Regions from separate parts of the Streptomyces sp. NPDC001348 genome, predicted to be linked through region 4. Evidence: riboswitches for the same ligand, from Rfam matches in the RefSeq annotation. Region 4 holds a riboswitch; each other region holds the start of a gene.
What was found. Region 4 has a riboswitch for cyclic di-AMP ahead of ACWC21_RS21110 (transglycosylase family protein). Riboswitches for the same ligand answer to the same signal wherever they lie in the genome.
Positions count from the first base shown of each region.

Region 1: it holds a riboswitch for cyclic di-AMP, as region 4 does, so the genes downstream of both, ACWC21_RS02525 (NlpC/P60 family protein) here and ACWC21_RS21110 (transglycosylase family protein) in region 4, are expected to answer to the same signal.
Region 2: it holds a riboswitch for cyclic di-AMP, as region 4 does, so the genes downstream of both, ACWC21_RS06665 (M23 family metallopeptidase) here and ACWC21_RS21110 (transglycosylase family protein) in region 4, are expected to answer to the same signal.
Region 3: it holds a riboswitch for cyclic di-AMP, as region 4 does, so the genes downstream of both, ACWC21_RS12395 (transglycosylase SLT domain-containing protein) here and ACWC21_RS21110 (transglycosylase family protein) in region 4, are expected to answer to the same signal.

Region 1 is NZ_JBSFIK010000002.1:153,740-159,464, reverse strand. It holds gene ACWC21_RS02530 (NAD-dependent epimerase/dehydratase family protein) at 1-595, shown strand, start outside; gene ACWC21_RS02525 (NlpC/P60 family protein) at 571-2,679, opposite strand; cyclic di-AMP (ydaO/yuaA leader) riboswitch at 2,688-2,860, opposite strand; gene ACWC21_RS02520 (GNAT family N-acetyltransferase) at 3,182-3,805, shown strand; gene ACWC21_RS02515 (lipoprotein) at 3,822-4,487, opposite strand; gene ACWC21_RS02510 (flavodoxin family protein) at 4,653-5,111, shown strand; gene ACWC21_RS02505 (DedA family protein) at 5,269-5,725, opposite strand, start outside.
Region 2 is NZ_JBSFIK010000004.1:313,729-319,453, forward strand. It holds gene ACWC21_RS06650 (MarR family winged helix-turn-helix transcriptional regulator) at 1-357, opposite strand, end outside; gene ACWC21_RS06655 (dihydrofolate reductase family protein) at 446-1,576, shown strand; tRNA gene ACWC21_RS06660 (tRNA-Met) at 1,690-1,763, shown strand; cyclic di-AMP (ydaO/yuaA leader) riboswitch at 1,989-2,154, shown strand; gene ACWC21_RS06665 (M23 family metallopeptidase) at 2,166-3,197, shown strand; gene ACWC21_RS06670 (aldo/keto reductase) at 3,270-4,214, shown strand; gene ACWC21_RS06675 (PrsW family intramembrane metalloprotease) at 4,237-5,565, opposite strand; gene trmB (tRNA (guanosine(46)-N7)-methyltransferase TrmB) at 5,631-5,725, opposite strand, start outside.
Region 3 is NZ_JBSFIK010000009.1:85,874-91,598, reverse strand. It holds gene ACWC21_RS12400 (HAD family hydrolase) at 88-909, shown strand; gene ACWC21_RS12395 (transglycosylase SLT domain-containing protein) at 927-1,406, opposite strand; cyclic di-AMP (ydaO/yuaA leader) riboswitch at 1,410-1,595, opposite strand; gene ACWC21_RS12390 (polyprenyl synthetase family protein) at 2,123-3,133, shown strand; gene ACWC21_RS12385 (LolA family protein) at 3,374-4,615, shown strand; gene ACWC21_RS12380 (ABC transporter ATP-binding protein) at 4,681-5,655, shown strand; gene ACWC21_RS12375 (ABC transporter permease) at 5,642-5,725, shown strand, end outside.
Region 4 is NZ_JBSFIK010000019.1:84,101-89,825, forward strand. It holds gene ACWC21_RS21090 (Ppx/GppA phosphatase family protein) at 1-811, opposite strand, end outside; gene ACWC21_RS21095 (DUF501 domain-containing protein) at 880-1,404, opposite strand; gene ACWC21_RS21100 (FtsB family cell division protein) at 1,431-1,907, opposite strand; gene eno (phosphopyruvate hydratase) at 2,041-3,342, opposite strand; gene ACWC21_RS21110 (transglycosylase family protein) at 3,646-4,341, opposite strand; cyclic di-AMP (ydaO/yuaA leader) riboswitch at 4,346-4,530, opposite strand; gene ACWC21_RS21115 (transglycosylase family protein) at 4,719-5,725, opposite strand, start outside.

The DNA.
Region 1 (5,725 bases), on a different contig from region 4:
CAGCACGGTGGAGAACAACCCGTACCACTACGCGAAGACCGTCGCGGAGCGCATCGCGTGGGAGGCCGAACGGGCCCAGGACCGCTGGCGGATGGTGTCCGTCAACCCCGGCCTGATCCTGGGTCCCTCACTCACTCCGGCGTCCGACTCGGGCAGTCTCTTCCTGCTCGACGAGCTGTTCAAGGGCTACTTCTGCTACGGCGCCCCGGACTTCAGCTTCACGACGGCGGACGTGCGGGACGTCGCCGACGCCCACGTCCTCGCCGCGGAGAACCCGGCGGCGAAGGGCCGCTACATCGTCGCGGCCGAGACCATGACGTCCTTCCACGAGATGTCACGCGTCATCCGCGCCCGCCGTCCCCACGACCTCCGTCTGCCGCGCACCGCGCTGCCGCACTGGCCGGTGCGCGTCCTGGGCCCGGCCTTCGGTCTCACCCAGGACTACATCCGCAAACACCTCGGCATCCGTTTCCGCGTGGACAACAGCCGGAGCGTGCGCGAGCTGGGTCTCACCTACCGTCCGGTCGAGGAGACCCTGCTCGATCACTACGAGAGCTGGCGCGGGCGCTCTCACGCCGGCCGTATCACGCGCTGAATCGCCGCCTCTCCGGCGCCGTAGACCGACTCCTCGCGGATGTAGGCGCCCTGGCCCGGCGCGTGGATCATCATGCCGTTGCCGACGTACAGGCCGACGTGGCTCGCGTCGTCGAAGAAGAACACGAGGTCCCCCGGCTGTGCGTCACCCAGGGTCACCGGGGTGCCGGCGTCCGCCTGCTCCCGGGCGGCACGCGGCAGCGTCACGCCCGCGGTGCGCCAGGCGGCCTGGGTCAGACTCGAGCAGTCGTAGGAGCCCGGCCCGGTCGCACCCCACACACAGGGCCGCCCGATCTGTGCCCGGGCGAAGGCCAGCGCCTTCGCGGCCCTGCTTTCGAACGGGGCAGGGGCCGCGGCGGGTGCGGGTGCGGGTGCGGGTGCGGGTGCCGGTGCGGGAGTGGGGGCCGGGGCCGGTGGGGCGGGTGCGAGGGTGGGCGCCGCGAGAGGGCTGACGGTGGCGAAGGCGCCGGTGGTGGTCACGGGGGGCGCGGCGATGACCGCTCCAGCGCTCATCAGGGGGTTGGGGGCGCTGAAGGTACCCGCGCCGGGGACGGGGCCGGGCGCGGTGACGGTCGCCGTGTTGGTGAGGGGCGCGGCAGCGGTGACCGTCCCGGTGCCGGCGACGGGGTTGGGAACGGCGAAGGCTCCTGCACCTGCGGCCGGGTTGGGGACGGCGAAGGTTCCGGTGCCGGCGACGGGGTTGGGGACGGCGAAGGAGCCGCTGTCCGTCAGAGGGTTGGGGACGGCGAAGGAGCCGCTGTCGGTGAGGGGGTTGGGGACGGCGAAGGTTCCGGTGCCGGCGACGGGGTTGGGGACGGCGAAGGAGCCGCTGTCCGTCAGCGGGTTGGGGACGGCGAAGGAGCCGCTGTCGGTGAGGGGGTTGGGGACGGCGAAGGAGCCGGTGCCGGCGACGGGGTTGGGGACCGCGAAGGAGCCGCTGTCCGCCAGAGGGTTGGGGACGGTGAAGGAGCCGCTGTCGGCGACGGGGTTGGGGACCGCGAAGGAGCCGCTGTCCGTCAGCGGGTTGGGGACGGCGAAGGTTCCGGTGCCCGCGACGGGGTTGGGCACCGCGAAGGAGCCGCTGTCCGTCAGGGGGTTGGGAACGCTGAAGTTTCCGGTGCCGGTCATGGGGGCGGCACCCTGGGCGGCGACGCCCAGGGAGGCGCCGGGGAACGCGCCCCCGGGAGCGGCCGTGCCGGCACCGGCCGTCGCGCCTGTCGCACCTCCGTCGGCGGTACCACCGCCCACGGCGGACAGACCCGCGCTGAGCCCGGACCACTGCCGGCGCAGCCACTCGTGCTCCTCGGGCTGAAGAGCCTGCTCCGGGTCGCCGCGCCAGGTCTGCATGGCGGGACGGGCGGGCTCGGCCGCCGGGCGGGGTGCGGACGAGTCGGGTTGTGCGATCCGGCGGGAGAGGAGTTCCCGGGCCGCGGCGAGCTTCTGCTGGTACTTCCCCTTCGAAGCCAGCGGCGAGGACCGCCGCGGCGCGGCAGCGGGCAGCGCCAGGGCCGTCTCCCGCCGCGGCTCCGGCACGGCGGGCAGCGCGGCGACGGGCCCGGCGGTCAGTTCCGCTCTGGGGCGCGCGGTCAGCTCCGGTACGGCACGGCCGCCCCCCTGCCCGGTGGGCCCGGCGGGCAGCTCAGGCAGGGAGCGCCCGGCCGCTTCCAGCAGCTCTTCCGGGATCGGGACAATGGCGCCGGGGCGCCGCTCCGGCGAGCGCTTGGGCGTCCGGTCCTTGGGCAGTACCGCCGGAACGGTGGGACCCAGCTTGGAACGCGCCCCCGTCATCCACTCCCGGGCGACATTGTCCAGCCCGGCGCTGGACGTGCGGGACGGCGTCCGGTCCGAGGGCAGCGCGGCGGGAACGGTGGGACCCAGCTTGGAACGCGCCCCCGTCATCCACTGCCGGGCGATGTTGTCCAGCCCGGGGTCGGCACCCCGGTCCGGCCTGCGCAGGCGTACGCCCCGGCCGCGCGTTCCCCCCGATGACGCGCGGGTCGCGTTGAAGTTCCCCGTGGCGTTCTCGGTCTGGTCGTAAAGGCTGTCGATTCGCTGCCGAACCTCGTCGCGGCTTTCGCGCGCCATGGGGGCCGTACTCCTTCCGTGCTCCGCCTACCGGGTTAGCTGTCGGGTTCGGGCGGTCGATGGTGGAAGGCATGCCCTACGACCCCTGCCCCGTCGGGCGGTCGGGCCGATTCACCCCAAGTCGGTTGGGTCCCCGGCTCCGGCTGCCCCGCGGGGACACCGGACTCGGCGGAGGCCGCGCGGCCCGGCGGGGTTCGCCGGGGGGAGCCGTGCGGTCTGGTCGCCAACCTAACCAACTTGTGTGGCTGGTGTGAAGGTTGAAGCGCGGAATGTCCGATACGTAATTGTGATATTCGTCCTGCTGCTGGTGATCATTTGGTGAAGACGGCTCAAACCGTCCTCGCGGGCGCGTCAGTTGAACCGCCGGAGGACCCAAGGTGGCCTTCCCGAGGCGGGGTTGCGCCTGTGGCCCGGTGCGCTCGGCGCGTTGCCCGGGGCGGTGCGGTCCGCGGGCGGCGACGTGCGTTGTGGGAGCGCTTCCATAGGCGTCAGGATGGCGTTCATGGACCCCATGCCCCGTATTCGCCCCTACCGTCCGTCGGATCGTGCGGGCGTCGCCGACGTATGCGTCCGCACCGCCCACAACGGCGGCGACTCGCGTGCCCTGTATCCCGACCACCGTCTGATGCCGACCCTGTTCGCCGAGCCGTACTGCGCCCTGGAGCCGGAACTCGCCTTCGTCCTGGACGACGGGCGGGGACGGCCGGTGGGCTACGTCGTCGGGACCGCGGACACGCAGCGGTTCGTCGAGAACTTCCGGGAGACGTGGATCCCCCGGGTGGCCGATCGCTACCCGAGGCCCTCGGCGCCGCCGCGCACGCCGAGCGAGGAGATGGTGGCGCTGCTGCACCGCCCCGAACGGATGCTCCTGCCGGAACTGGCCGCCCATCCCGCGCACCTGCACATCGACCTGCTGCCGGCATGGCAGCGGCGCGGCTACGGGCGCCGGTTGATGGACACCCTGCTGAACGCGCTGCACGAGCGCGGGGCCCCCGCGGTCCACCTCGGCATGGTGACCGCCAACACCGCGGCTCGCGCGTTCTACGACCGACTCGGCTTCCAGGAGATCCCGGTGCGGGACCCCGGCCCCCTCACCTACCTGGGCCGCTCCACCCGGCCGTGCTGACGGCCGGGCCCGGCGTTCACACGATGCGCAGGGTCCGCTTCGCCAACTCGTACGCCGGACGCATCTTCTCGTGCTCCTCCGTGTCGAGCCCGCCGAGGTGCAGCACGACCGGGCCGTGCGGCGTGGTGACCGCGAGGGCGGTCTCCTTCTTCGACTCCCCGAGGAGCTTGCTCGTGTAGACGTAGTCGACCTCGACGCCGGAGACACCGCCCGTCCTGAAGGCGCGGTACTTCTCCTTGCCCGTGTTGTCCTCCGCCGCGACGAAGGCCCGCAGGACGGCGCGCGCGTCGGCGCCGCCCGGCTTCCCCTTCCAGACGCGCAGGAAGCCGATGTGGCCGGCCGGCTTGGCGTCGATCTCGCACACGGCGGTGACCGGGCCCTGGTGGAGCAGCGCGTCGGCGAGGTCGCCGGCCGCCCCGCTCGCGTCCGCCTCGGCCTCGATCGCCTTCGCCTTCCAGCCCTTGGCGACATCGAACGTCACGGGCAGCTCACAGGCGGAACCGGCGGCGCCCGTCCTGCCGCCGCTCTCGGTGACCTCGCCGGTCGCCGTCCCGGAGTCGCCGCCCGTCGTCGACGCGCTCGGCGACGACCTCACGTCCTCGCCGTCCGGCGATCCCGCGCAGCCGCCCAGCACGGCCGCCAGCAGGACGACCGGAACCACTCGGCCCCGCACGGCCCCCATGTCGACACGCAACGCCGTAACCCCCCTCTGTCCAGGCCGGTCACCTTAACCGAGGGCACCGACAAGGTCGTACGCAATTGTGGTCGGCCACCGTCGGCCCACCGTCGGCCACCGCCGGTCCCCGGTGGCCTTGCGGCCGGAGGGCGGCCGCGGCAGGGTGCGGGTGTGCGCACCCTGCTGATCGTCCACCACACGCCCTCGCCCAACTGCCAGGCGCTGTTCGAAGCCGTCGTCTCCGGGGCCACGGCCCCGGAGATCGAGGGGGTCCGCGTGGTCCGTCGTGCGGCCCTGACCGCGACGGCGTCCGATGTGCTCGCCGCCGACGCATACCTGCTCGGCACGCCCGCCAACCTCGGGTACGTCTCCGGCGCGCTCAAGCACTTCTTCGACCAGATCTACTACCCGTGCCTGGACGAGACGCGCGGCCGCCCCTTCGGCTCCTACGTGCACGGCGGCAGCGACGTCACCGGGGCGCTGCGTGCCATCGAGACGATCACCACCGGCCTCGGCTGGCGGCGGGCGGCCGAACCGGTCGTCGTGACCGGCGAGCCCGGGAAGGCCGACACCGAGGCCTGCTGGGAACTGGGCGCGACGCTCGCCGCGGGCCTGATGGACGCCTCCTGAACGGTCCCCGGGGCAGCGCGTCCCGATGCCGGACAGCTCCGTGACGCGTTCGGGGGCCGGTGTGGCGGCGCGGGTGGGCCGGCTGCTGGTCCAGGTGCCGGGCCCGACCTACCCGGGGGGCGGAGTCCCATCGGGACGACGACAGCGCCGCCCGGGGTCAGGGCCGGCGCCGGCGGCGCAGCAGGTGGCGGGCGAGCAGGGCGGCGGCCAGCAGGCCGAGGGCGATGAGGACGTAGCGCTCATAGCGGGTGATCTGCTGGTAGACCTGGTCGATGTGGTTGCCCGCGAGGTAGGCCAGGGTCGTCCACAGGCCGACCCACAGCGCCGCGCCGAGCGCGTTGAACACCAGGAAGCGCCGCCAGGGCATGCCGATGGTGCCCGCGATGATGCCGTTGGCCTGCCGTAGTCCCTCGATGAAGCGTGCCACGGTGACGATCCCGCCGCCGTGCCGGATGAAGAACTCCTCGGCCGCCTGGAAGCGCTTGGGTGTGAGCAGGACGTATCGGCCCCACCGGTGCACGGCGGCGCGACCGCCGGACCGGCCGATCAGATAGCCCACGTTGTCCCCGAGCACGGCGGCGACGAACGCGATGGCCGCCACGGCCCCGATGTTC
Region 2 (5,725 bases), on a different contig from region 4:
CTCGACATGGCCCGGCGCCGCGCGCTCGAGCACGGCCATCCCCTCGTCGGTCAGGGCGGCGATGCTGCCCCGCTTGTCCCAGCGGCAGTTCTCGCGCCGCACCAGGGCGTCCTTCTCCAGGCGCGTCACCGCGTAGGTCAGCCGGCTCCGGGTGATCTTCAGTGCCTCGGCGAGGTCGGTCATCCGCAGCCGGCGGTCCGGCGTCTCGGAAAGGGTGGCCAGGATGGAGTAGTAAAGGTGGGGCATGCCCGCGTCCTGCTGGAGCTGCCGGTCCAGCGCGTCCTCCAGGAGATGGGTCGCGGCCACGTACGCGCGCCAGGCGCGCTGCTCCTCGGGGGTGAGCCAGCGGGTCGTCATGTCACCAGTGTAAGTTTGTTTCAAACTTGAACCAAGACCCCGGGTTCGCCGGGTCCACACCTGCCCGCCTCCCGAAGAGAGCGCGTCGATGCCCCGTCCGTACGTCCTGCTGTCCGCCGCCGTGTCCCTCGACGGGTACCTCGACGACACCGGCCCCGACCGGCTGCTGCTGTCCAGCCCGGCCGACTTCGACCGGGTCGACGAGGTACGGGCGTCCGTCGACGCGATCCTGGTCGGCGCCGGCACCATTCGCGCCGACAACCCGCGCCTGCTGGTCAACTCGCCCGAGCGCCGGGCGGCCCGGCTCGCCGCCGGGCAGGCGGAGTACCCCCTCAAGGTCACCGTCAGCGGCTCCGGCGACCTGGACCCGGACGCGAACTTCTGGCACACCGGCGGCGAGAAGGTGGTGTACACCACGGACGACGGTGTCGAGCGGGCCCACGCCCTGCGCCTTGCGGCCGACATCGTCCCCCTGGGCCCCGACCTCGACTGGCCCGCACTGCTCGAACACCTCTACGCGGTGCGCGGAGTGCGCCGTCTGATGGTCGAGGGCGGCGGCACCATCCACACCCAGCTGCTGCGGCAGGGCCTGGCCGACGAACTGCAGCTCGTCCTGGCGCCCCTCCTGGTCGGCGACCCGGCCGCCCCCCGCCTCTTCGGCCCCGGCGGCTACCAGGCCGGCCGTCTGCGGCTGCTGGAGACCCGCCGTATCGAGGACGTCGTCCTGATGCGCTACGAGCCGACCGCACCCGGCACCGGCCCCTCGGCCGCCCCCGCCGACCGCCACTGGCTGCGGATCGCCTGCGAGCTGGCCGCACTGTGCCCGCCCTCGGAGACGGCGTTCAGCGTCGGGGCGGTGGTCGTGGCCGCCGACGGCACGGAGCTCGCCCGCGGCCACTCACGCGAAGGCGGCGACCCCGTGGTCCACGCGGAGGAGGCGGCGCTGGCCAGGATCCGGCCCGACGACCCCCGGCTGGCCGGCGCCACGGTGTACAGCAGTCTCGAACCGTGCGCCCGGCGGGCCTCCCGGCCGGCGCCGTGTGCCCGGCTGATCCTCGACGCGGGGGTGCGGCGGGTGGTCACGGCATGGCGGGAGCCGGACACGTTCGTCACCGGGGCCGACGGGAGCGGGCTGCTGGCGGCCGGGGGCGTGGACGTGGTCGTGGTGCCGGAGTGCGAGACGGCGGCGAAGGCGCCGAACCGGCACCTGCCGGCCTGAACCCGGCTCCACCCCACCCGGCTCCCCCCGGCTCCGGGGGACACGGAAAACGCCCTGGTCGCAAAGGTGTGTGCGAGGCGCCCCGCGCATGGCGTACACTGGTGACACAACGACGCGGGGTGGAGCAGCTCGGTAGCTCGCTGGGCTCATAACCCAGAGGTCGCAGGTTCAAATCCTGTCCCCGCTACTGAAGGCTCAGGGCCGGAATCCAGCACATGGATTCCGGCCCTGGGTGTTTGTGCCCCCCGACGGCACCCGTGCGGCGGTCAACTCGCCCTGTTTTCACCGGTCATGGTGCGTAAGTTCCCCTGTGAAGACATGAATGATCAAGCTGGATCCCTTGGAAACCGACGGGTAGGACCATTAACGTTCGATAACGCGCGGTCGTCCCAGCCGTCACCCGAGGCGGCTCCGTGCGCACGCGCCGAATCCCGAAAGGGAACCGGGGAACCACCACTTGGGGTGAATCACGCGAATGCCCTTGTGAGCTCGTCGAGTTCACGATCGGTATACGCGCGTAGGAGACCTTCCTGCTCCGAACCCGTCAGCTAACCCGGTAGGCGTTACGGAAGGAAAGGAGCACGCCCGCGTGGCGTCCAACCGGCCTGCCCCCACAGCCCCGTTCGTGCCGAGCCAGCGCACCGACACCTTCGGCTACGGCGAGTACCGCACCGACGAGGGTCCCTGGGAGGAGTGGAACCCCACCGAGGAGTCCCTCCGCCCGGAACGCGGCCGGCACCGGGTCAGCAAGCAGCGCGGCGGGGGATTCGCCCGCAGCTCCACCGTTCTGGGCGTCGGCGTCATCGCCGCCGTGGGCGCGGGCGGCATCGCCAGTGCCAACACCGGCAAGCCGCCGGTGTCCATATCCCTGCCCGACATGTCCTCCGTCAGCTCCCTGCTGGGCGAGGACGGGGGCGGCGCGAAGGCCACCGCGGCCAGCCTGACCGACGTCGGCGTGGCGACCGCCGACAGCGACCAGGGCGGCACCGACGCCGGTGAGGCCCTGCGCAACCGGATCATGGCCCAGGCCGAGCTGCAGAAGAGCCAGGTCGTAGGCAAGGCCACCGCCGCAGCGGTGGCCGCCGCCGGGAAGCAGTCCGCGGACGCGGCCGCCAGGGCGGAGAAGACAGCCGCGGTCCAGGCCGCCGCCGCCAAGGAGAAGGCGAAGGCCGCCGTGGCGAAGCAGGCCGAGGCCGACCGCCTCGCCGCGCTGGCCAAGCAGTACACGCTGCCCACCTCCTCGTACACGCTCACCGGCACCTTCGGCCAGCCGGGCTCCATGTGGTCCTCCGGCTACCACACCGGCCTGGACTTCGCGGCGCCGACCGGCACCCTCATCAAGGCCATCCACAGCGGCACGGTCACCGAGGCGGGCTGGGCCGGAGCGTACGGCTACCGCACCATCCTCACCCTCGACGACGGCACGGAGCTGTGGTTCTGCCACCAGTCCTCGATCAACGTGAAGGTCGGCCAGAAGGTCGCCACCGGTGAGGTCATCGGCCGTGTCGGCGCCACCGGCAACGTCACCGGCCCGCACCTCCACCTCGAGGTCCACCTCGGCGGCCAGGCCACCGCCGTCGACCCGATGGCGTGGCTGCACGGCAAGGGCCTCAACCCCTGACGCGTCCACGGGCGCCCATGCGGCGCCCGTGAAGCGGAATGCGAGCTACCGGACCGGTTGTTGAAGAGAGACATGACTTCCCTTCGCAAGCTCGGCCACTCCGACCTCGAGGTCTTCCCGCTCTCCCTCGGCGGCAACGTCTTCGGCTGGACCGCCGACGAGGCACAGTCCTTCGCCGTCCTGGACGCCTACACGGCCGCCGGCGGCAACTTCATCGACACCGCCGACTCGTACTCGGCGTGGGTCGACGGCAACGAGGGCGGTGAGTCCGAGACCATCATCGGCAACTGGGTGAAGGCCCGCGGCAACCGTTCCGACGTCGTCATCGCCACCAAGGTCAGCCAGCACCCCGAGTACCAGGGCCTGACCGCCGACAACATCAAGGCCGCGGCCGACGCGTCCCTGCGCCGCCTCGGCACCGACCACATCGACCTGTACTACACCCACTTCGACAAGACCGAGGTCCCCGTCGAGGAGATCATCGGCGCGCTCGACGAACTGGTCAGGGCGGGCAAGGTCCGCTACATCGCGGCCTCGAACATCACCCCCGGGCGCCTCCAGGAGTCCCTGGACTTCTCCGAGCGCGAGGGCCTCGCCCGGTACGTGGCGCTCCAGCCGCACTACAACCTCGTCTCACGCGACACCTACGAGGGCCCCCTCAGGGACGTCGCCGCACGTGCGGGCCTCGCCGTCGTGCCGTACTTCTCCCTCGCCTCCGGCTTCCTCACCGGCAAGTACCGCCCCGGTACGAGCGTGGACAGCGCCCGGGCGGGCGGCGCCGCCAAGCACCTGGAGACCGAGCGGGGACAGCAGGTCCTCACCGCCCTGGACGAGATCGCCGCCGCGCACGACGCCCCCGTGGCGACCGTGGCCCTCGCCTGGCTGGCCGCCCAGCCCACGGTGGCGGCCCCCATCGCCTCGGCCCGCACCCTGGACCAGCTGCCGGCGCTGCTGGGCGTGGCGGAGCTGGAGCTCACCCGGGAGGAGCTGGCCAGGCTCACCGAGGCGTCGGCGTAACCGCCCCCAGGGGCGGTACGGGTCACGTGCGGTACGGGTTGTAGGCGACGGGATACGGGCCCGCCGGGTAGCCGTACCCGTAAGCGCCCTGCACCCCGTACACCGGCCAGGGCGTCGCGGCCACCGGAGCCGACGCCCTGGCCGCGTACTCCAGCGCGGGCCGCGCCACCTGCCGCCGGTGCCACAGCTCGGCCAGCAGCTCGCTCTCCCGTGCGACGAAGTCGGCCCCCGCCCGGCCGCGCCGCCCCCGGTGCCGCAGGAACGCCAGCGACGTCGCGTACGCCTCGTACTGCGCCACCGCACGCGCCGCCGGCTTGCCGAGGTGGTGACGGGCGTGCTCGCGGGCCATCCGCCGGGCCTTCATCGAACCCAGGGCGAACGGCTCCCCGGGGCCCAGCCATCCGGCGAGGACGTACGCCGGAAGCTCCTCGCGCACGGTCCGCAGCTCCCGCTGGCGGGTCCAGATCACCAGCCAGGTCAGCAGCCCGAAGGCGGGCACCATGAACGTCCCGTACACCGCGAAGAAGCCGTACTCGCCGAAGGTCGAGGAGCCGTTCCAGAACGCGTGCATGCTCATCGCGAGCAGCAGCCCGCCCAGCGGCAGCAGCACGCGACGCACGTGCTGCCGGTCGGCGGACAGGGCGGAGGCGCCGAAGCCGATGCCGGTCAGGACGGTGAAGAGGGGGTGCGCGAACGGGGACATGATGACGCGCACGAAGAACGTGGCGGCGGTGACGGAGGCGATGCCGCGGTCGCCGCTGATCTGGTCGGTGCCGAAGGCGGTGCCGAGGTAGAGGATGTTCTCGGTGAAGGCGAACCCGGTGGCCGTGATCCCGGCTATCACCACGCCGTCCACGATCCCGGTGAAGTCCCGTCTGCGGAAGAGGAAGACGAGCAGGACGGCGGCCGCCTTGGCGGACTCCTCCACGACGGGCGCTATGACGGTCGCGCCGAGGGTGTCTGCGCTGGACGGGTCGGCGGTCGCGGTGGCTATCCACTTGGTGGCGAAGCTGTTGGCGACGATGGCTATCAGCGCCGCCGCGCAGGCCCCCCAGGCGAAGGCGAAGACGAGGTTCCGCCAGGGTCCGGGCTCGACCCGGTCCAGCCACCGGAAGGCGGCTATGAGCAGCGGAACGGGCAGCACGGCCAGCCCGAGCCCGACGAGGAACCCGTCCGTGCCGGTCTGCTGCCGCACGAGGGCGAGGATGACGAGCCCGGAGAGCGCGAGCAGGGTGATGAGCGCCCCGTACCGCACCCACCGCCGTTGCCACCAGTGCGGATGCCGCAGGGTTCCGCCGGCCGGGCCTCGGGGGTCCGGGGGCTGCGTCGGGTACGGGGGACTGGTGGCCACGGCATTAGCCCTAACGAGATCGACCGTCTTCTTACTGGCTCCGGCTTCTTGCCGCTTCCGGCTTCTCACCGACTCCGGTGCTGTACGCGGCGGAAGAGCAGATCATTCACCACATGTCCCTTCTCCAGGCCCTGTCCCTCGAAACGGGTCAGCGGCCGGA
Region 3 (5,725 bases), on a different contig from region 4:
AGCCCGGCGAAGTACCTGGCGGCGGCGCAAGGCTGAGGCTGGAAACGGCGGTGAGTTGCCGGGGCACGGTGTCCGTATTCTCTGGTCATGGCCGCACCCCCCGGATATCCGCTCCCCGCCTTCACCCTCGTCGCGACCGATCTCGACGGAACGCTCCTGCGTGGCGACGACACCCTCTCCGACCGTTCCCTGGCCGCCCTCGCGCGGGCCGGGGAGGCGGGCGCCCGCCACCTCGTGGTGACCGGGCGCCCGGCGCCGCGGGTGCGGCCGCTGCTCGACGACCTCGGTGGCGGGGGACTCGCTGTGTGCGCGCAGGGGGCGCAGGTGTACGACGCCGGTGCCGGCCGCCTGGTGTGGTCGGTCACCCTGGACCGGGAGCTGGCCGAGACCGCGCTCGGCAAGATCGAGGCAGAGGTGGGGGAGGTGTACGCGGCCGTCGACCAGGACGGAGTCGACGGGCTCACGCTCATCGAACCCGGCTATCTGATGCCCCACCCGACGCTGCCCGCCGTACGGGTCCGGCGGCGCGACGACCTGTGGTGCGAGCCGATCAGCAAGGTCCTGCTGCGCCACCACACGCTGACGGACGACGAGTTGGCTGCCACGGCCCGCGCGGCCGTGGGCTCGCTGGCGACGGTCACCATGTCGGGACCGGGAACGGTCGAGTTGCAGCCGTGCGGCGTGACCAAGGCGACCGGGCTGGCGCTGGCCGCCGACCACCTCGGGCTGAGCGCCGAAAAGGCGGTCGCCTTCGGGGACATGCCCAACGACATCCCGATGTTCGACTGGGCCGCGCACGGGGTGGCCATGGCCAACGCCCACCCGGAACTGAGGGCGGTGGCGGACGAGATCACCCTGTCGAACGAGGACGACGGCATCGCCGTCGTCCTCGAAAGACTCTTCCCCTGAGGGAACCGGCCAGCCGGTCAGTACGCGCCGTACACGTTGTCGATCGAGCCGTAGCGGTGGGCGGCGTAGTTGCAGGCGGCCGTGATGTTCGCGATCGGGTCGTAGACGTCCCAGGAGGTTCCGGACACGTGGTACGCGTTGAACGTCGGGGCGATGACCTGCAGCAGGCCCTTGGACGGGGTGCCGGCGGCGGCGTTGGAGTCCCAGAGGTTGATCGCCCGCGGGTTGCCCGAGGACTCGCGCATCACGTTGCGGTAGATGCCGTTGTAGGTGCCCGGGATGCCGTGCCGCGCCATGACAGCGAGCGAATCGCGGATCCAGCCGTCCAGGTTGTTCGGGTACGTGACCGTGCTGGGCGCGGTCGTGGGCGTGGCGGCCGAAGCGCCGGTCGCGCCGACCAGCGGGAGGGCGAGCACGGCGGCACCGGTGCCGGCGACGGCGAGCTTGCGGGCGAAGCGGGTGAAGCGGGCAGGGCGGTGCTGAGCGGCAGCAGGCATGGCGAAGTTCCTCTCCGTCGCCTGCGAGGTGAGCTGTCGGGTTCGGGCTGGGAGGTGCCCGGCCGTGCCGTCCGAAGACGGCGCGACTTCACCCCGAGCCGTCCCGGAACGACGGGTGTCGCCCGGACCGGCGGCTTACCTGGGCCCCCCGCTCCTGCCGTACGCGAATGAGTTCGTCGATGGGTGTGACGGGCGGCGGCAGGATTCGGCGTCCGCCCGACGGCCGGGAACGTATGCGAGAGCACATGTCCGGAACAAGCGTCGGATTCACATAAAGTCCTAGTTGACCTTGTTCCGTGGCGTATTGGGGGCTTGATCCTTTGCGTTTGCCAAGCCTCAACTGGCCCACCGTGAACGGGGAGACGCGATCCGGGGTGGCGGACTCCCCCCGGGGGTGGCGTGACCCAATTCACGAAATGGCAATCGCGGCAAAAAGGGCATGAAGGGCGCGGTGTCGGGTAGGTGCTGCGGGCGTGGCGCTCGGAGTCGATCGCCGGAGTCGAGGCACTCTGGTCGTACTTCTGGGTAAGCGGATAAATATCCGTCCTTATCGACCGATCGAAAACATAACGGTCGTGATCTGATAGCGCCCGTCCTGTAACGGTGGGCGCCCTCGGTGATCGAAAGCTGACCGGATACGCTGACTCGAGTGAGGGCAGCGACCTATCGACAAACCGCGTAATCGCCAGCAGACACCAGCAGACAGGAGACCCCTCGTGACCGTCGTCGGGCCATTCGGGCTGAGCGTGCGGGACCAGGCTCTGGAAGCCGATGTCCAGGCCGGAATGGCGGCTGTCGAGGAGGGCCTGCTCGAAGCCACCAAGAGTGAGGTCCCGTTCATCACCGAGGCCGCGCAGCACCTCGTGCGCGCGGGCGGGAAGCGTTTCAGGCCGCTGCTCGTGATGCTCGCGGCACAGTTCGGGGACCCGTACGCGCCCGGGATCGTGCCCTCGGCCGTCGTCGTCGAGCTCACCCACCTCGCGACGCTGTACCACGACGACGTCATGGACGAGGCCGCGGTGCGCCGCGGCGTGGCCAGCGCGAACACCCGCTGGGGCAACTCCGTCGCCGTCCTCACCGGCGACTTCCTCTTCGCCCGCGCCTCGCAGATCCTCGCCGACCTCGGCCCCGAGGCCGTACGGGTGCAGGCCCTGGCGTTCGAGCGGCTGGTCACCGGACAGATCCTGGAGACCGCGGGACCGCAGGACGGCCGGGACCCGGTCGAGCACTACCTGGACGTGCTCAGCGGGAAGACCGGCTCGCTGGTGGCGGTCTCCTGCCGCTTCGGCGCGATGATGTCCGGGGCCGACGAGACCGTGGTGGACGTCCTCACCCAGTACGGCGAGCGGCTCGGCGTCGCCTTCCAGCTCGCGGACGACGTCCTGGACATCGCGTCCGACTCCCACGAATCGGGCAAGACCCCGGGCACCGACCTGCGCGAGGGCATCCCGACCCTGCCGGTGCTGCGCCTGAGGGAGCGGGCGGCGAGGCTCGGCCTGGCCGAGGACATCGCCCTGTGCCGTCTGCTCGACTCCGACCTGACCGACGACGCCCGGCATGCCGAGGCCCTCGCCGGCCTGCGCGCCCACCCGGCACTGGAGCAGGCCCGCCGGGACACCGTGCGTTACGCCGAGGACGCGCGTGCCGCGCTGGCCCCACTGCGCGAGTGCGACGCGAAGGCGGCGCTGATGGAACTGTGCGACGCGGTGGTGCACCGGGCCGGTTGACGGGGCGCCCCGCTATCTGTGCCCCCGACCCCTACGGGTCGGGTGGATATCCCGCCTCCCCGTGTCATACCGCAGGCGTACGTCGAGTTGCCTCCCGGGGGTGACGCATCCTCACCGCCGATTTGGTCAGATGGAAACCACGGAAATCACCACTCCTCACCGATTCGGGTGAGAATGGCGGCTCAGGGTGGGACCAAATGTGCGAGGACGGCCGCCGCCGACGACGGAGGTAAGGCACACATGGCACCGTACGAATCCGACGACACCACGGCCGACGACACCACGGCCGACGACACCACGGCCGACGACACCGCGGCCGCCGGACGCCGCAAGGCGGCCCGCTATGTCGTACCGGTCGCGGTGGTGGGGGTGGCGGCGGCGACCATCGGGCTGGTCCCGGCGCTCGCCGACTCGGGTGACCCCGATCTGCCGAAGATCACCGCGCAGCAGCTCATAGACAAGATCGCCAAGTCGGACGTGCAGCAGCTCTCCGGCACGGTGCGGGTCAGCACCGACCTCGGTCTGCCGGACCTCGGCGGCCTGGAGAGCGGCCTGCTGTCCGGGACCGGCCAGGGCGGCGGCGGATCGTCGGCGGACCCGGAGTCCAAGTTCACCGAGCTGCTGACGGGCAGCCACACCCTGCGCGTGGCTGCCGACGGACCGGACCGCCAGAAGGTGTCGCTGATCGAGCGCGCCGCCGAGTACAGCCTCATCCACGACGGCAAGGACGTCTGGGGCTACGACAGCAAGTCCAACGAGGTGTACCACGGCACCGCCGATCAGCACGGCAAGGAGCAGCGGGAGAAGACGCCCGCCACGCCGAAGGACTTCGCCGACGAGGCCCTGAAGTCCGTCGACGGCACCACTTCCGTGACCGTCGACGGCACCGTCCAGGTCGCGGGCCGGGACGCCTACAAGCTGCTCGTCAAGCCGAAGCAGTCCGGCACCACGGTCGGTGCGATCAGCATCGCCGTGGATGCGAAGACGGGTCTGCCGCTGAAGTTCACCCTCACCCCGGCCGGCGGCGGTGCCGCCGTGGTGGACGCGGGCTTCACCCAGGTCAGCTTCGCCAAGCCGGCTGCCTCGACCTTCGACTTCGTCCCGCCCAAGGGGGCGAAGGTCACCCAGGAGGACGACGCCGCCAAGGCGTCCGGCAAGAGCTTCCCGAAGCCCGGGAAGAGCTCCCCCAAGCCGCCGGGGGACCTCGCCAAGGGGGCCGACGGCTTCAAGGTCGTCGGCCAGGGCTGGAACTCGATCGCCACCTTCGACAGCGGCAGTGGGGGCGGCCTGCCCTCCGGTACCGGCGGCGGCGACCTGGGCGGCTTCCTCGGCTCGATCGGCGACCACGTCACCGGTAAGTTCGGCAAGGGCACGGTGTTCTCCACCCGCCTGGTCAACGCCCTGATCACCGACGACGGGAAGGTCTACGTCGGCGCCGTGACCAAGAACGCGCTGGTGAAGGCGGCCGACACGGCCCGGTAGGCACCGGCCGGGCAGAGACGCAGGTACCCGCGCCCGACCGCACGCACGACGAATCGGGGAAGCCGATGGACGAACCGTCCGCCACGGAGCCGGACGCGCGGGACGCGGATGACAGCGTCATCCGCACCCGTGCGCTCACCAAGCGCTACCGCGGCGGACAACTCGCCGTCGACGGTCTGGACCTGACCGTCCCGGCGGGCAGCGTCTTCGGCTTCCTCGGTCCGAACGGCTCCGGCAAGACCACCACCATCCGCATGCTGATGGGGCTCATCGAACCGACCGCCGGCACCGCGCGCGTCCTGGGGCACCCCATGCCCAGGGCCACGCGCACCGTACTCCCGCAGGTCGGTGCGCTCATCGAGGGACCGGCCCTGTACGGCTTCCTCACCGGCCGGGACAATCTGCTGCGGTACGACGCCGCCGACCCGACAGCCGACCCACGCACCCGGCGCGCCCGCGTCGCGGCGGCGCTGGACCGGGTGGGGCTGACGGCCGCCGCCGGCAAGAAGGCGAAGGCCTACTCCCTGGGCATGAAACAGCGCCTGGGGCTGGCCGCCGCACTGCTCCAGCCGCGCAGGCTGCTGGTCCTGGACGAGCCGACCAACGGGCTCGACCCGCAGGGCATGCGGGAGATCCGCGCCCTGGTCCGGGAACTGGCCTCGGACGGCACCACCGTGTTCCTCTCCTCCCACCTCCTCGACGAGATCGAGCAGGTCTGCACCCACGCGGCGGTGATGTCCCGCGGCCGGCTGATCACCCAGGGACCGGTGGCAGAGCTGGCGGCCGGTACACGAGGGCGGCTGGTGGTCACCACGCCGGATCCGGGCGAAGCCGCCCGGGTGCTGAAGGAGCAGGGGGTCGGGGACGTGGTCGTGGCCGACGACCGGGTCAGCGGTGAACCGCCCGACCGTGACCTTGCCGAGCTGAACGCGGCGCTGGTGACGGCCGGGGTACGGGTGCGCGGCTTCGGAGTGGAGCGGGCCTCGCTGGAGGACGCGTTCGTGGCGCTGACGGGGGAGGGCTTCGATGTCGCCGGCTGAGGCAGTGGCCGTACGCCGTCCCACGCCGCTGTGGACCTTCGGGCTGCTGCGCAACGAACTGGCCGTCACC
Region 4 (5,725 bases):
CGGCGTGGGTGGAGCGGAGCAGCGCGCTGGTGATTCCGCGGACGCGGTCGAGGGAGACGCGGGAGTGGTGGATGGCCCCGGAGTCGTACTCGGGCAGGTCCTGTGCGATCGCCGACACGGTGGTGACCGACCCGGCGAGACCGACCAGGGTGCGCGCCTCGCGCAGCGGGACCGTCTCCTCGGCCAGGTCGAGGGCCGCCTCGATGTCCGCCCTTGTCGCCGCGATCTGCTCCTCGGTGGGCGGGTCGCTCACCTTGCCGTCGCGCACCAGGTGCCGCTCCGTCATCCGTACACAGCCGATGTCCACGGAGCGGGCGGCCCGCACATGGTCGTCGCCGACGACGAACTCCGTGGAGCCACCCCCGATGTCCACCACGAGGAAGGGCCTGGCGAGGTCCGCGCGCCCCGTCAGTTCCTTCGTGGCACCGGTGAAGGAGAACTCGGCCTCCTGGTCGCCGGAGATCACCTCGGGCTCGACCCCGAGGATGTCCACGACCCCGCGCACGAACTCGTCCCGGTTCTCCGCGTCCCTGGAGGCGGAGGTGGCGACGAAGCGCAGCCGTTCGGCGCCGTGTTCCTTGATGGCCGCCGCGTACTCACGGCAGGCGGCGAAGGTCCGCTCCAGTGCCTCGGGGGCGAGCCGCCCGGTGCGGTCGACGCCCTGCCCGAGCCGCACGATGGTCATGCGCCGGTCCAGCTCGACCAGTTCGGCCGTCGCGCCCGCGCCGGAGGCGCTGTCGGACACGGTCGCGTCGGCGACGAGCAGGCGGATGGAGTTCGTACCGCAGTCGATCGCGGCGACGCGGGTCATGGGCGGGCCCTTCTGTGATCGGGGGGAGTGCGAAGCGGGGGCTCGGCCTCCGGGGGCGGGAGCCGGGGTCAGTCGTCGGCGGCCGGGACCACACACGGCCCCTTGCGCCACCACTCCGGCAGCATCGCGATCGCCTCGTCGCCGAGCGGGTTCACGCCCGGGCCGGCGGCCAGGGAGTGGGCGACCAGGACGTGCAGGCACTTCACCCGGTCCGGCATGCCGCCCGCGCTCGGGAAACCCGTGAGTTCCTCGATCTCGTCCCGGCGCCGGATGTAGTCCTCGTGCGCGGCGCGGTAGGCGGCCGCGAGCTCCGGATCGGTGGCCAGCCGCTCCGTCATCTCCTTCATCACGCCCTCGGCCTCGAGCGTGCCGATCGCCGAGGCGGCACGCGGGCACGTCAGGTAGTACAGCGTCGGGAAGGGCGTGCCGTCGGGCAGCCGCGGGGCCGTCTCGACGACGTCCGGCTGTCCACAGGGGCATCGGTGCGCGATGGCGCGCAGTCCGCGCGGCGGCCGGCCGAGCTGCTGCCTGAAGGCCTCGACGTCGGCCTCGGTGGGCTCGGTGCGCGGGGTGGAGGGCGGGGGCGTTTCCATGCGTGTAAGAAAGTCTCTCTGTCTGTTCACTGGTCGGAGGCGTCGGACTTGTCGACCCCGTCCCAGACGTTCGCGTACCAGGGGCGGTCGGCCGCCCCCAGGTCGGCGCGCGCCTGCTTGCCCGCGTGGGGGTCGATCACGACGTATCCGGTCTCCCCCGGCATCACGTAGTGCAGCCGCCGCCGGATCTGCTGTTCGGCGTAGGAGTCGTCCTGCCACCGTGCCTTGAGGTCGCGCAGCTCTTCGACCCGCTGCTCGGCCTGCTGCTTCTGCCGCTGCAGGTCGGCGATCTGGGCGCGCTGGGAGACGTACTGCCGCATCGGGTAGGCCAGGGCCACCACCATGGTGCAGACCACGAGGGCGAGCAGTGCGGCCCGGCTGGTGAGCCGGGAGCGACGGGCCTGCCGTTTGGTCTGGGAGCGGTAGACCCGGGCCGCGGTCTGCTCGCCGAGCAGCCGGATCCTGGTCGCGGTGGAGAAACGGTCCCGTTCCTTCGCGGCCATCTGGCTCTCCGCCTCCCCTGGGTGCTTCCTACGCGTGCTTCCCACGTGCGTACGTCCCCGGACACGGTACGGGACCGGGTACGGGGACGTACGTACGACTGGCTAGACCTTGCTCGGGGTCGACCGGTTGGGGTCAGCCCTTGGAGATCGCGCCCTTGAAGCGCGGGAACGCGCTGCGGCCCGCGTACACCGCCGCGTCGTCGAGGATCTCCTCGATGCGCAGCAGCTGGTTGTACTTGGCGACGCGCTCGGAGCGGGCCGGGGCGCCGGTCTTGATCTGGCCGCAGTTGGTGGCGACGGCCAGGTCGGCGATGGTGACGTCCTCGGTCTCGCCGGAGCGGTGGGACATCATGCACTTGAAGCCGTTGCGCTGGGCCAGCTCGACGGCGTCCAGGGTCTCGGTCAGCGAGCCGATCTGGTTGACCTTGACCAGCAGGGCGTTGGCGGTGCCCTCCTCGATGCCGCGGGCCAGGCGCTCCGGGTTGGTGACGAACAGGTCGTCGCCGACCAGCTGGACCTTGTCGCCGAGCTTGTCGGTGATGACCTTCCAGCCGGCCCAGTCGTCCTCGAACAGCGGGTCCTCGATGGAGACCAGCGGGTAGGAGGCGACGAGCTCCTCGTAGTACTCCGTCATCTCGGCGGCGGAGCGGGACTTGCCCTCGAACTCGTACTTGCCGTCCTTGTAGAACTCGGACGCGGCGACGTCGAGCGCGAGCGCGATCTGCTCGCCCGGGACGTAGCCGGCCTGCTTGATCGCCTCGAGGATGAGGTCGAGGGCGGCGCGGTTGGACTCCAGGTTCGGGGCGAAGCCGCCCTCGTCGCCGAGACCGGTGGACAGGCCCTTGGACTTCAGGACCTTCTTCAGGGTGTGGTAGACCTCGGCACCCCAGCGCAGCGCCTCGGAGAAGGACTCCGCGCCGATCGGGGCGATCATGAACTCCTGGATGTCCACGTTGGAGTCGGCGTGCGAGCCGCCGTTCAGGATGTTCATCATCGGCACCGGCAGCAGGTGCGCGTTCGGGCCGCCCAGGTAGCGGAAGAGGGGGAGGTCGCTGGCCTCGGAGGCGGCGTGGGCGACGGCGAGCGAGACACCGAGGATGGCGTTGGCGCCGAGCGAGCCCTTGTTGTCGGTGGCGTCCAGGTCGAACATCGCCTGGTCGATCAGGCGCTGCTCGGTGGCGTCGTAGCCGACCAGCTCCGGGCCGATCTGCTCGATGACGGCGAGGACGGCCTTCTCCACGCCCTTGCCGAGGTAGCGGTTGGGGTCACCGTCGCGGAGCTCGATGGCCTCGAAGGCGCCCGTGGAGGCGCCGGACGGGACGGCGGCACGACCGGTGCTGCCGTCGTCGAGGCCGACCTCGACCTCGACCGTGGGGTTGCCTCGGGAGTCCAGGATTTCCCGGGCTACGACGACGTCGATGGACGGCACGAGCATCTCCTTCTTGGATGTGACGCTGGAAGTGCGGGGCTGGTGTGCCTTGCGACTAGAGCCTAACCGTCCCCGGGGCGTCGGCAGCCGACCGACCGTCCCGTGGACACGGTGACCGTACACATTGTTCCTTGCCGGAACAAAGGGTGAGGCGAAGAGGAACCCGGAGGGAACGAAAAACCCCGCCCCGGTGCGTACGGGGGAACACGCACCGGGGCGGGGTGCCCGTGAGGGCGGCAGGCCCTCATATGACCGCCACTGTGGGGGCCGCGGCCATGAGGGCGCTGTGGTTCGGATACGAGCCAGGTGTCACTTCAGGTGCAGCTGCTGACCCGGGTAGATGACGTTGGCGTCGTCGATGATGTCCTTGTTGAGCTGGAACAGCTTCTCCCAGCCGCCGGCGACGTGGTGCTTCGCGGCGATCGAGCTGAGGGTGTCACCCGTGACGACCTTGTACTCGCCGTCGCCCTTCTCGACCTTCTTGCCGGTCGGGGTGGTGACGGTCTTCTTGGGCGTCGACCGCACCTCGGAGCGGTTGGCGGCCTGCTGGTCGGTCGAGCGGGTGGTGGTGCCGTTCGACGAGGAGCCGGCGGAGCTCGACGAGCCGCTGGAGCTGCTCGAGCCGCTGTACGTGGCGCCGGACAGTCCCTTGCCGCAGACCGGCCAGGCACCCTTGCCCTGTGCGGCGAGGACCTTCTCGGCGACGGAGATCTGCTGGGCCTTGGAGGCCTGGTTGGCCTGGGGGGCGTACTGGGTGCCGCCGTAGGCGGCCCAGGTGGAGGCGGAGAACTGCAGGCCGCCGTAGTAGCCGTTGCCGGTGTTGATGGACCAGTTGCCGCCGGACTCGCACTGGGCGACCGCGTCCCACTCGGAGGCGGTGGCGGCGGAGGCGGTGCCGGACGCCATCAGCGGGGCGGCGACGGCGGCGCCGGTGACACCGGCGACAGCGATGGCGCGGACGGCCTTGGACGGACGACGGTGCATGCCCTTGCCGGAAAACAGCATGGATCGATCCCCTCACCGACGCCTGCGAGGTGAGCTGTCGGGTTCGGGCCGGTTGAGTTGCCCGGCCGCACCTCGCGTGGTTCTCGTGCGAGACGCGGCTCCACCCCTAGCCGTTCCCGTCGGTCTGTCGACCTTCGGGCCCGGCGCCTACCTTGGGTCCCCCGCTCCTGCCTACGGCGCTTGACGCGACGACTGTTCCCGGGCGGCCGCTGGCAGGATTCGGCGTTGCGGCAGCCGGGGCCCGCGTTGGCGAGCGGTCATGACCGTAGACACGCGATCCGTCGAATTTCAAAGACGATCAGGGCTTCTGAGACTCATCCCACACTTTCACCAAACCGGACATCAAGCCCAAAAGGGGTCGTCAAGTCTCCCCTGTATCAACCGTTTTGAGTGCTGAGTTCCAGCGTCTGACCGGGGGCGATGTTATTCGGGTCGGTCCCGATGGCGTCCTTGTTGGCGGAGTAGAGCGCCCGCCAACCGCCCTCGAGGTCAAGGGAGTCGGCGATGGAGGCAAGGGTGTCGCCGGTGCGGACGGTGTAGCCGCGTGCGGCGTGACGGCCGGAGGAAGGGGTCGTCCGGCTTTTTGTCACGTTTTCATCCGCGATGTCACCCCGATGGCGGCCACCACTGATCGCCCCGGTGTCGACGAGGCTCCAAGAACCTCCGCTCTGCCACGAATTGTCCGAGTCGTCAGCCTCGGGGCTCGCCGCGGACGCACCGCCACCGCTCTGCGCATCCCCGGAGCCGGCGGATGTCGACTTGTCCGAATCATCCGACTTGCCGGAGCCGGAGGAACGGCCCGCGGCGTCGGCACCCTTGCCCGAATCCGGCGAGGGCGAGGCGTCCGGCGAGGAGCCGGAATCGGGCGACGCGGACGAACCGGACGAGGAATTCGGGGAATCCGAAGAATTCCCGGACGCAGAACCCTCGGAACCGGAGGAACCGGATGAACCGGAGGAACCGGAGGAGTCGACGGAACCGGATGATCCGGAGTTTCCGACGCCCGTGTCGACGTCCACCGAACCGGAATTCGACGTGAGACCGGAAAGCAGGGCACAGGTGGCCCAGGGCTTGGTGCCCCGGTCGGCGAGGATCTTCTCGGCGACGGCGATCTGCTGGGAGCGACTGGCCTCTTCGGGGCTGGCGGCGTAGTCCAGACCGCCGTGGCCGTCCCAGTCGTCCTGGGAGATCTGCAGGCCGCCGTAGTAGCCGTTGCCGGTGTTGGCGCTCCAGGATCCGCCGCTCTCGCAGTCGGCGACCTTGTCCCACGTGGTCCCGTCGGCCGCGTTCGCGGCGGATGCGCCCAGCAGCGGGATGGCGATTGCGGAGCCGGTCACTCCGGCCGCGACGAGGAGAGCCGGAGCCTGACGGGGGCGACGGTGGC